Azospirillum brasilense: one gene and its partner. The protein of the gene in region 1 interacts with the protein of each later gene in a pairwise test. Links are inferred from orthologs where the notes say so. Each region holds a gene or a part of one and is shown in the gene's direction. Other genes may lie near its edges. The genes, in order: AMK58_RS04925 and AMK58_RS17195.

Region 1 (5,755 bases):
GCGCGCGCTGAACGGCCTGCTCGATCAGGTGTCGACCCTGCGCCGGCGCGTCGAGGAACTGGAATCGGAGCGCGGTGACGCGCATAATTCATCCGTATACGAAACATCGGGCGTTCCCAACGGGAGCGCCCGGCCCGACAATGGGGTGCGCGAGCCGGTGTCCGCCGACGGCGGTCCGGCGGCGTCCTGTTGAACCAAACACAAACATAAGGCTTGGCGCCGATCCGCTGAACGGTCGGGCCGGGGTGAAGGAAGGGTAAGGAGGGTAAAATGAGACTCAGCACCAAGGGACGCTATGCCGTCATGGCCATGGTCGATCTTGCTGCCACCAGCCAGGGGAGCCCCGTCGCCCTTGCCGACATCGCCGACCGGCAGGAGATTTCGCTCTCCTATCTGGAGCAGCTGTTCGCCAAGCTGCGCAAGGGCGGTCTGGTGAAGAGCGTGCGCGGCCCCGGCGGCGGCTATCTGCTGGCCCATCCGGCGGACGCGACCCGCGTGTCCGACATCATCCTGGCGGTGGACGAGCCGATCCGCACGACGCGCTGCGCCAACGGCACGCCGCAGGGCTGCCGCACCAACCGCTCGCGCTGCCTGACCCACGACCTGTGGGAGGAACTGGGCAACCAGATCCACATGTATCTCAGCTCGGTCACCGTGGCCGACGTGGTGGAGCGCCGGATCATCGGCACCAGCAGCCTGACCATCCGCGGCCCGCAGCCGGCGGACGAGGGCGCTGCGGTCGCGGCGGAGTAAGGGAGCGCCCTTCGGCCCTTCGTCCCGATGACCCGCGTCTACCTCGACCACAACGCCTCGGCGCCTCTGAAGCCGGCGGTGAAGACGGCGATGATCCAGGCCATGGATCTCGCCGGCAACCCGTCGTCGGTGCACGGCTTCGGCCGCACGGTCCGCCGCGCGGTGGAAGAGGCGCGCGTCCAGGTCGCCGCCCTGGCCGGGGTGCGGCCCGCCCAGGTCTTCTTCACCGGCAGCGGGACGGAAGCCAACAATCTGGCGCTGCGCGGCTTTCCCGGCCGGGCGGTGGTCACCTCCGCCATCGAGCATGATTCGGTGCTGGAGGCGGTGCCAGGCGCCGCCCGCATCCCGGTGGACCACCACGGCGTCGCCGATCTCGCCGCGCTCGACCGCCTGCTCAGCGACGGATGCGGCCCCGCGCTCGTCTCCCTGATGCTCGCCAACAACGAGACCGGCGTGATCCAGCCGGTGGCCGAGGCGGCGCGGGTCGCCCACGCCCATGGCGCGCTGCTCCATTGCGACGCCGTCCAGGCGGCGGGGCGCCTGCCGCTCGACCTCGGGGCGCTCGGCGCCGACCTGCTGACCCTGTCGGCCCACAAGATCGGCGGCCCCGCCGGGGTGGGCGCCCTGATCCTCGCCGACGGGCTGGAGCCGGAGGCGCTGATCCGCGGCGGCGGGCAGGAGAAGCGCCGCCGCGCCGGAACCGAGAACGTCATCGGCATTGCCGGCTTCGGCGCCGCCGCCCGCCTCGCACGGGAGGAGCTTCCCGACAGCGCCCGCCTGACCGCCCTGCGCGACGCGCTGGAGGCGCTAGCGCTCCCCGCCGTTCCGGCTGCGCGGGTGATGGGGGCCGGCGCGGCGCGGGTCGGCAACACCAGCAACCTGCTGCTGCCCGGCGTGGCGGGGGAGACGCAGGTGATGGCGCTGGACCTTGCCGGGGTGGCGGTCAGCGCCGGGTCGGCCTGCTCAAGCGGCAAGGTGAAGCCGTCCCACGTCCTGGCCGCCATGGGCGAGAGCGCGGGTGATGCGGCCTGCGCCATCCGTATCAGCCTGGGCTGGGACAGCGACGACGCGGCGGTGGAGCGTTTCGCCGCCGCCTACGCCGCCATGGCGGCAAGGCTGGCCCGTGCCCCTGCGGCGTAATCGCCTCTCCATGACCTCCCCCTCCCGCCGCGGGCCGTGTAAGGTTGCGCGGCGCCCCGCTTCTGGGTATCACCCGGCCGAAGGGACGGCGACCCGCCGCCCTCGCGGCCGACCTGTGCAGCGTTTCAACGGACGGCAAGCATGACGACATCCGATTCCGGCCCGCCACGCTTTCCCAAGGGCGAGGCTCCCAAGGGCATCGCCGGGGCCATCGACGGCGATCTGGAGCCTTGCTGGCTGTGCGGCCGTTCGGTCGCGGCGCGCGCGATGTTCTGTCATTCCTGCGGCGCGGTGCAGGCGCCGCGCGCGCTCGACCATTTCACCCGGCTGGGGCTGGAGCGCCGCTTCGACATTGAGCCGGAGGCTCTGGCCCGCCAGCACGCCGGCTTTTCCCGCGCCATGGACCCGGAGCGCTTCGCGGCGCGCGGCGCGCGGCAGCAGGCCAACGCCCGCGCCCAGGCCGACGCGCTGGGCGAAGCCTATGAGACGCTGCACGACCCGGTGCGCCGCGCCCGCTATCTGCTGGACCTGCTGGACGCCCCCGCCGCCGTCCTGTCCGCCGAGGAGGACGAGGAGGTGACCGCGCTCGTCGACCGGCTCGACGGCGTCCCGGACGCCGCCGCGGTGGACCGGCTTGCCCAGGACATCGGGCAACGCGTGGAAAGTTGCATCAAGTATCTTGCCATTGCCTTCCGCAACGGGCAGACCGACAACGCCGCGCGCATCCTCGCGCGGCTGGAGCGGTTGGAAGTGTTGGCGGCCGAATCCCGGACGCGGCGTTCCGGCCTTGCTCCGAAGTCACCCTAACCATTGCCACCGCACACCGACGCCTTTGTTCAGGAGAGCACCCCAATGCCCAAGATGACCTTCATCGAGCCGAACGGCACCCGCCACGAGGTGGACGCCCCGCTCGGCCTGTCCGTGCTCGAGGTCGCGCACAAGCACGGCCTGGACCTGGAAGGCGCCTGCGAGGGCTCGCTCGCCTGCTCGACCTGCCACGTCATCGTGGAGCCGGAGTGGTTCGACGTGCTGAACGAGGCCTCGGAGGACGAGGAGGACATGCTCGACCTCGCCTTCGGCCTGACGAAGACCTCGCGCCTGGGCTGCCAGATCATCATCAGCGAGGAACTGGACGGTCTGGCCGTGCGCCTTCCCGGCGGCACCAACAACGCCATGCGCTGACCTGCCGCCGCGGCGCCTTGCGGGGCTGCCACGGCTTGAACCCGCCACCGGGAAACCGGCGCGCCGCCCCCGTCGCGGGGCTGGAGCGCACCGGTTCTCCGGTGGTGAATTTTTTGGGAACCAGCCCATATAGGGCGCCATGATCTCCTACGCCAACTCCCTCGGCATCGCCAAGCGTCCCCAGGACACCCGGGTGGTCGTCGCCATGTCCGGCGGCGTCGACTCCTCCGTCACCGCCGCCGTTCTGCGGGAGGAGGGTTACGACGTGGTCGGCATCACACTCCAGCTCTACGACCATGGCATCGCCCTGCAGAAGCCGGGCGCCTGCTGCGCCGGGCAGGACATCTACGACGCCCGGCAGGTCGCCGACCGCATCGGCATCCCGCACTATGTGCTGGATTACGAGGGCAAGTTCTCCCAGGACGTGATCGACGACTTCGCCGACACCTATCTGCGCGGCGAGACGCCGATCCCCTGCGTGCGCTGCAACCAGCGGGTCAAGTTCCGCGACCTGCTGAACACCGCCCGCGACCTCGGCGCCGATGCGCTGGCGACCGGCCATTACGTGCGCCGCGTCCAGGGGGCGGCGGGGGCGGAACTGCACCGCGCCATCGATCCCGGCCGCGACCAGAGCTACTTCCTGTTTGCCACGACGCGCGAGCAGCTGGAGTTCCTGCGCTTCCCGCTGGGCGGCCTGACCAAGCCGGAGACCCGCGCCCTGGCCGAGCGCCATGGGCTGGAGGTGGCGGCCAAGCCGGACAGCCAGGACATCTGCTTCGTCCCCAACGGCTCCTACGCCGACGTGGTGGCCAAGCTGCGCCCCGGTTCGGTCGAGCCCGGCGACATCGTCCATGTCGACGGGCGCGTCCTGGGCCGCCACCGCGGCGTGGTCCATTACACGGTGGGCCAGCGCAAGGGGTTGGGCATCGGCGGCATCCGGGGCGAGGAGGAGCCGCTGTTCGTCGTGCGCCTGGAGCCCGGCCAGCGCCGCGTCGTCGTCGGCCCGCGCCGCGAGCTGGCGCGCCGCGTGGTGACGATCCGCGAGGTGAACTGGCTCGGCCCCGCCCTGGCCCCCGGCGAGGGGCTGGAGGTCGAGGTGAAGCTCCGCTCCGCCCAGCCGTCGGCCCCGGCGGTGTGGCGGCTGGGTGCGGACGGCACCGCGCAGGCCGAACTGCACGAGCCGCAATACGGCGTGGCGCCCGGCCAAGCCTGCGTCGTTTACCAGGGCGACCGGGTGCTGGGCGGCGGCTGGATCGCCGGAACAGGGGCCTGACGAAAACTTCGCAAAAAGTGAAATTTCAGCGTTGACACCCCGGCCCCCCTGGAATACATAAGCGGCCCCGGCACGAACCGCGGCGGCCAACACCGAAACGGACCGCGCCGGGAGATGATGGTAAGCACGATGGCAGCGTAGCTCAGTGGTAGAGCAGGGGAATCATAATCCCTTGGTCGGGGGTTCAAATCCCTCCGCTGCTACCATCATGAAGGCCGGTCAATCCAATGGGTTGGCTGGCCTTTTTCATTTCTCAAGTACGACTCTTCATGCCAAGTTAGACATTCAGTCGGGCATCACAGGTTGCCGGGCTGTTCCCGAAATGCGCCCGCCGTTTCACTTTTCCGGGTGTCCTCCAGCTTCGTAATGTCCGCCGTCCACTGATCAGGTGCAGCCTGAATGTCGCGGTCACTCGTATGGCTTCTTCGCTGTGCCTTCCTGCATGGTTTAGGCGGTTCCACGCGCGCTTGTGCTGGCTCATCCAGCACCGACAATATGGGCTTCGGAGCGGAGCGGTCTGAAGGAACTGCGCGAGCATGTCGCGCCGGGCAGCGGGTGGCGTCGGGGTTGCCGTTCGAGTAGGGTTGGCGAGCGGGCACATGCCGCCACCGCTCCCCGGAAATCGAGACCCTCATCCCACCATGAGCGCCAAGACGAACCTGCAAGCTGCGTTGGCCAAGCATATGGCTGGGGATCTGCGTGGTGCCGAGGCGCTGTACCGGGACATGATCCGCCACTATCCCCGCGCCCCCGAGACACGGCATGCGCATGGCAACCTTGGCGCCATCCATCTGGTCGAAGGACAGCTGGAACAAGCGGAGCAAAGCCTGCGTGCGGCCCTGCGGCTTGCGCCCAACGACCCCGGCGTGCTCGGCAACCTCGGGCTTGCGCTTCGTGGGCGTGGCCGTCTCGACGAGGCGGTGTCGTGCCATCGCAAGGCGCTCAATGGCGCGCCAACCTCCGCCAACGCGCTCAACAATCTGGGCGTGTCGTTGACGGAGCGCGGCGACGCGGAGGAGGCCATCGCCTGCTTCGAGCGGCTTCTCGGCCTGACGCCGGGCGCCCCCGACGCTTTGTTCAACCTCGGCGTCGCGTTCGAGCGGGCGAACCGGCTCGAGGAGGCCGCCCGCCGCTACCGCGAGGTTCTGGACGAGGTGCCAGGACACAGGGGCGCGCTGAACAACCTGGGCAATACGCTGGGTGAACTCGGCGCTGTGGACGAGGCGCTGGATTGTTACGGTCGCGCGTTGTCCCTCGATCCCGGGAACGCCGACGCCCATTGGAATCGCGCGCTGACGCGGCTGCTGCTCGGCGATTTCGCGAATGGATGGCGGGAGTTCGAATGGCGCTGGAAAGCGCCGGCCATGCAAAACCAGCGTCGCCGGTTCGACCGGCCGGCGTGGGACG
Region 2 (5,722 bases), on another replicon or contig:
GCTTCCGGGCGGAACTGTCCTCCACCGCCGGTCTGCCGGCGGGGGTCGAGCTGCTGAACCTCGCCGACGCCCTGACTCGCAAGCCCGATCTGGTGGCCGAGCATCTGGGCCGCATCGCCGCCCCCGACGATCAGCCGCTGGTGGCGCTGAACACCGCCTTCCTGGCGGACGGGCCGGTCCTGCATGTGCCGCGCGGCGTCACGGTGGACGAGACCATCGAGCTGGTCTTCGTCTCCGTCGGCACCGAGGCGCAGCCCACCGCCTTCCACCCGCGTGGCCTGATCGTCGCGGAGGCGGAGTCCCGCGCCGTGATCGTCGAGCATCACGTCGGCCTGGGCTCCTGCACCACCCTGTCGAACGGCGTGACCGAGGTCTTCGTCGGCGCGGGCGCGTCGGTCCATCACTACAAGGTCCAGCGCGAGCACGCGGAGGCCTTCCACCTGTCGCACACCGCGGCGAAGGTGGCCGGCAAGGGCATCTACGACAACTTCATCCTGACCATCGGCGCCAAGCTGTCGCGCAACGAGGTGAACAGCGTCCTCGACGGCGAGGACGGCGACACGCATGTCAGCGGCGCCTACATGGTGCGCGGCGGCCAGCATGTCGACACCACGACCTTCATCGACCACGCCAAGCCCTGCTGCACCAGCCGCGAGGTCTACAAGGGCGTGATCGACGACCAGGCCCGCGCCGTCTTCCAGGGCAAGATCATCGTGCGTCCCGACGCGCAGAAGACCGATGGCTACCAGCAGAACCGCGCGCTCCTGCTCTCCGACACCGCGGAGATCGACGCGAAGCCGGAACTGGAGATCTACGCCGACGACGTGAAGTGCAGCCACGGCGCCACGGTGGGCGAGCTGGACGACGACCAGCTCTTCTACCTGCGCGCCCGCGGCATCGACAAGGATACGGCGCGCGGCCTGCTGATCGGCGCCTTCCTGTCCGAGGCGCTGGAGGAGATCGCCGAGGAGAGCGTCCGCGACGCCTTCCAGAGCTACGTCGCCAACTGGCAGAACGCGCGCTGAGGAGGGACCCGGATATGGACACCCAGATCACCCTCCCCACCTTCGATGTCGAGCGTGTGCGCGCCGACTTCCCCATCCTGTCGCGCAGCGTGCACGAGCGGAAGGGCAAGCCCGGCAAGCCGCTCGTCTATCTGGACAGCGCCGCCTCCGCGCAGAAGCCGCGGCAGGTCATCGACGCCATGACCCGCTTCCTGGAGGAGGATTATTCCAACATCCACCGGGGCGTCCATTTCCTGTCGCAGACCGCGACCGACCAGTTCGAGGAGGCCCGCCGCAAGGTCGCCCGCTTCCTGAACGCCCCGTCGGAGCGCAACATCGTCTTCACCCGCAGCGCGACCGAGGCCGTCAACCTCGTCGCCCACAGCTATGGCCGGACCTTCCTGTCGGAAGGCGATGAGATCATCGTCTCGGTCATGGAGCACCACGCCAACATCGTGCCGTGGCAGCTCCTCCAGATGGACAAGGGCATCCGCATCCGCGTCGTCCCGGTGGACGAGCACGGCGTGCTGGACCTGAACGCCTACGAGGACCTGCTGTCCGACCGCACGAAGCTGGTGGCGATGACCCACTGCTCCAACGTGCTGGGCACGGTGACGCCGGCCAAGATCATCGCCCGCATGGCGCACGAGCGCGGCGTGCCGGTGCTGTTCGACGGCAGCCAGGCCGCGGTGCACGGCGTGGTGGACGTGCAGGACATCGACGCCGACTTCTACATCATGACCGGCCACAAGCTGTACGGCCCGACCGGGACCGGCGTGCTCTACGGCAAGTACGATCTGCTGAAGAAGATGCCCCCTTATCAGGGCGGCGGCGACATGATCGAGAGCGTCAGCTTCGAAGGCACCACCTTCAAGGCCCCGCCGGCCCGCTTCGAGGCCGGCACCCCGGCAATCACCGAGGTGATCGGTCTGGGCGTGGCGCTGGACTACATGGAGACGCTGGGCCGGGAGGCCATCGCGGCGCATGAGCACGACCTGCTCCAGTACGCCACGCAGCAGCTTTCCCAGGTCGACGGCCTGCGCGTCTACGGCACCGCGCCGGGCAAGGGCCCGATCATCTCCTTCACGCTGGAGGGCGTGCACCCGCACGACCTCGGCACCATCGTGGACCAGTACGGCGTCGCCGTCCGCGTCGGCCGCCACTGCGCGGAGCCGCTGATGGAGCGTTTCGGCGTCGGCGCCACGGCGCGGGCCAGCTTCGCGCTTTACAACACGCGGGCGGAAGCCGACGCTCTGGTCGAATCGGTGATCGCGGTGAAGGAGTTCTTCGGAGCATGATGGACGAATTGCGCGAGCTGTACCAGGAAGTGATCCTGGACCACGGCAAGAACCCCCGGAACTTCCGGCATCCCGACGATGCCAACCGGGAGGCCAAGGGCGAGAACCCCATGTGCGGCGATCGCTTCATGGTCTACCTGAAGCTGAAGGACGGAGTGGTCGAGGACGTGGCCTTCCAGGGCCGCGGCTGCGCCATCTCCACCGCCAGCGCGTCCATGATGACCGAGGTGGTCAAGGGCAAGACCGAGGCGGAGGCCAAGGCTCTGTTCGAGACCTTCCACGACCTCTGCACCAAGGACGACCACGACCACGGCGACCACGGCCCGGTGGACGAGGACGCCATGGAACGGCTGATGGTGCTGTCCGGCGTCCGTCAGTTCCCGGTGCGCGTGAAATGCGCCACCCTCGCCTGGCACGCGATGAACGCGGCCATCGAAGGCGAGGACAAGGCGAGCAGCGAGTAAGTTGCAGGAAACGGTGAAACGCGATGCCCGATGACGCGATCTCCAAGGAAGCCGACGCCGCGGAGGCCAAGCCGATGAACCAGACCGAAGCGGACATGGCCGCGGCCAAGGCCGCCTACGACCCGCGCGCCGCGCTGAGCGAGGCGGTGATCTCGGCGCTGAAGAGCTGCTACGACCCGGAAATCCCCGTGGACATCTGGGAACTGGGCCTGATCTACCGCGTCGACATCGGCCCGAACAACGAGGTCGAGATCGACATGACCCTGACCAGCCCCATGTGCCCGGTGGCCGGCGAACTGCCGATGCAGGTGCAGCAGGCGGTTGAGTCCGTCGAGGACGTCACCACATGCAAGGTGGAACTGGTTTGGGAACCGCCCTGGCGCCAGGACATGATGTCCGAGGTCGCGCGGGTCCAACTGGACATGTTTTAAGGAGGCGAAGATCCCCATGGCCACGGCTTCTACGGCTTCTCTCCCCAAGGCCCTTTCCATCACCGACGCCGCCGCGGAGCGGGTGCGGATGCTGATGTCAAAGGCGACCGACGATTACATCGGCCTGCGCATCGGCGTGAAGGCGAAGGGCTGCTCCGGCCTCAGCTATGACGTGCAATACGCCAAGGAAAAGATGAAGTTTGACGAGGTGGTCGAGGACAAGGGCGTCACCGTCCTGATCGACCCCGCCGCCGTGATGTTCCTGATCGGCAGCGAGATGGACTACGTCGACGACAAGTTCCAGACCGGCTTCGTCTTCAAGAACCCGAACGAGAAAGGCCGCTGCGGCTGCGGCGAGAGCTTCCACGTTTGAGGGGAGATGGAAGGAGGGCGCCTATTCCTTGGCCGGTGCAGGCGCTCCCCGTTCCCGATAGGACGGAATATCCGGCGCCGAATCCGGTGTGGGATTGCGTTTCAGATCGGCGATGAGGGCCTTCATCTCTCCGATCTCCCGCACCTGCGCTTCAATGATGCCGTCCGCCAACTCACGCACGCGCGGATCGCGGATGTGGGCGCGTTCGCTGGTCATGATCGCGATGGAATGGTGCGGGATCATCGCCTTCATGTAGGACAGGTCGTCCACGGTCTCCTGGCTGCGCACCAGCCATAGTGCTCCTGCGAAGACCAGAAGCCCCGCCACCACGATGCCGAGGTTGGCGGCGGCGTTCCTGTACATGGACCACATGAAGCCGATCATGACGATCGCCATGGCGGCCCCCATCACCAACGCCATCCAGGCCCGCGTCTGGCTGTAGAACACGTGGTCGAAAGCGTAGGTGTTCAAATACATCAGCCCGAACATCACGACCGTCGAGACCACGATCATCGCCAAAAAGCGCCAATAGCTCATGACCATTCGCTCCGCCGTCAGGACCTATGACTGCGAACAGCGAATGGCAATCATCGTCCCATCGCTGGCATCTCCCCTGTCCAACGCCCCTTCGCGTCCCCACTCTCCATGCTAGAGTCCGTCTCCGCGACGCCGACACGGCCAAAACAAGGTTAGAGAAAAGCCCCATGGACAAAGGCACGCCCAAGGCCATCCGCCTGCAGGACTACCGCCCGCCCGCGCATCTGATCGACACGGTCGATCTGTTCTTCGACCTCGGCGAGGAGGTGACCACGGTCCGCGCGCAGTTCGGGCTGCGGCGCAACCCGGCGCGCGACGACGCGGCGGCGCTGCCGCTGACGCTGGACGGGCAACGGCTGGAACTAGTGTCCGTGGCGCTGAACGGGCAGCCGCTGGGCGACGCCGACTACACCGTCACGCCGGACCATCTGACCGTCCACAGCGTGCCGGAGATCTTCACGCTGGAAACCGTCGTCCGAATCAAGCCGCAGGAGAACACGGCGCTGGAGGGGCTCTACAAGTCCTCCGGAAACTTCTGCACCCAGTGCGAGGCGGAGGGTTTCCGCAAGATCACTTACTTCGCCGACCGCCCCGACGTGATGGCCCGCTACACCACCACGATCACCGCGGACAAGGCGCGCTATCCGGTGCTGCTGTCCAACGGCAACCTCCTCGAATCCGGCGACCTTTCCGACGGGCGCCACCGCGCGGTGTGGGAGGACCCCTTTCCCAAGCCCTGCTACCTGTTCGCCCTGGTTGCCGGCACGTTGGTGCACCAGGAGGACCGTTTCCGCACCGCATCCGGCCGCGACGTCACCCTGCGCATCTATGTCGAGCCGGGGAACGAGGACAAGGTCGATCACGCCATGCGCTCGCTCATCAAGTCGATGCGCTGGGACGAGGAGGTGTTCGGTCTGGAGTACGACCTCGACATCTTCAACATCGTCGCGGTCGGCGACTTCAACATGGGGGCGATGGAAAACAAATCCCTCAACGTCTTCAACACGAAATACATCCTGGCGAAGCCGGAGACCGCCACCGACCAGGACTTCCTGGGCATCGAGGCCGTGGTGGCGCACGAGTATTTTCACAACTGGACCGGCAACCGCGTCACCTGCCGCGACTGGTTTCAGCTGTCGCTGAAGGAAGGGCTGACCGTCTTCCGCGACCAGGAATTCTCCAGCGACATGAACTCGCGGGCGGTCAAGCGCATTGCGGACGTGCAGCGCCTGCGCACCGTACAGTTCCCGGAGGATTCCGGTGCCATGGCGCATCCCGTGCGCCCGGACAGCTATGTGGAGATCAACAACTTCTACACCCCCACCGTCTACGACAAGGGGTCGGAAGTCATCCGCATGTACCACACGCTGCTGGGGCCGCAGGGCTTCCGCAAGGGCATGGACCTGTATTTCCAGCGTCACGACGGACAGGCGGTCACCTGCGACGACTTCGCCGCGGCGATGTCCGACGCGACCGGCGTGGACCTGACGCAGTTCAAGCGCTGGTACCGGCAGGCCGGCACGCCGGAACTGGACGTGAGCGGCACCTATGACCAGGCGGCCAAGACCTACCGGTTGACCGTCCGGCAGACCGTGCCGCCCACCCCCGGCCAGCC

What was found.
Region 2: the proteins of AMK58_RS04925 (region 1) and AMK58_RS17195 interact in binary tests that used the Escherichia coli proteins (3 or more experiments, as listed by UniProt). The link is inferred for Azospirillum brasilense from one-to-one orthologs.

What each region holds. Positions count from the first base shown.
Region 1 is NZ_CP012914.1:1,078,911-1,084,665, forward strand. What follows is about bases 1,623-4,410. They hold AMK58_RS04925 (ferredoxin family 2Fe-2S iron-sulfur cluster binding protein), read left to right. Parts: upstream 1,623-2,745; coding sequence 2,746-3,075; downstream 3,076-4,410. Other genes in these bases: AMK58_RS04915 (cysteine desulfurase family protein), read left to right, coding at 1,623-1,893; AMK58_RS04920 (molecular chaperone DnaJ), read left to right, coding at 2,035-2,700; mnmA (tRNA 2-thiouridine(34) synthase MnmA), read left to right, coding at 3,215-4,348. In the rest of the region: epsC (serine O-acetyltransferase), read left to right, coding at 1-193; AMK58_RS04910 (Rrf2 family transcriptional regulator), read left to right, coding at 271-753; more of AMK58_RS04915, read left to right, coding at 781-1,622; AMK58_RS04940 (tetratricopeptide repeat protein), read left to right, coding at 4,990-5,755. UniProt on the Escherichia coli protein: Ferredoxin are iron-sulfur proteins that transfer electrons in a wide variety of metabolic reactions. Although the function of this ferredoxin is unknown it is probable that it has a role as a cellular electron transfer protein.
Region 2 is NZ_CP012915.1:749,455-755,176, reverse strand. Bases 2,137-4,891 are described here. They hold AMK58_RS17195 (HesB/IscA family protein), read left to right. Parts: upstream 2,137-3,213; coding sequence 3,214-3,570; downstream 3,571-4,891. Other genes in these bases: pepN (aminopeptidase N), read left to right, coding at 4,275-4,891; AMK58_RS17190 (DUF305 domain-containing protein), read right to left, coding at 3,592-4,107; AMK58_RS17200 (iron-sulfur cluster assembly protein), read left to right, coding at 2,790-3,197; sufU (Fe-S cluster assembly sulfur transfer protein SufU), read left to right, coding at 2,299-2,766; AMK58_RS17210 (cysteine desulfurase), read left to right, coding at 2,137-2,302. In the rest of the region: Fe-S cluster assembly protein SufD, read left to right, coding at 1-1,025; more of AMK58_RS17210, read left to right, coding at 1,040-2,136; more of pepN, read left to right, coding at 4,892-5,722. UniProt on the Escherichia coli protein: Is able to transfer iron-sulfur clusters to apo-ferredoxin. Multiple cycles of [2Fe2S] cluster formation and transfer are observed, suggesting that IscA acts catalytically.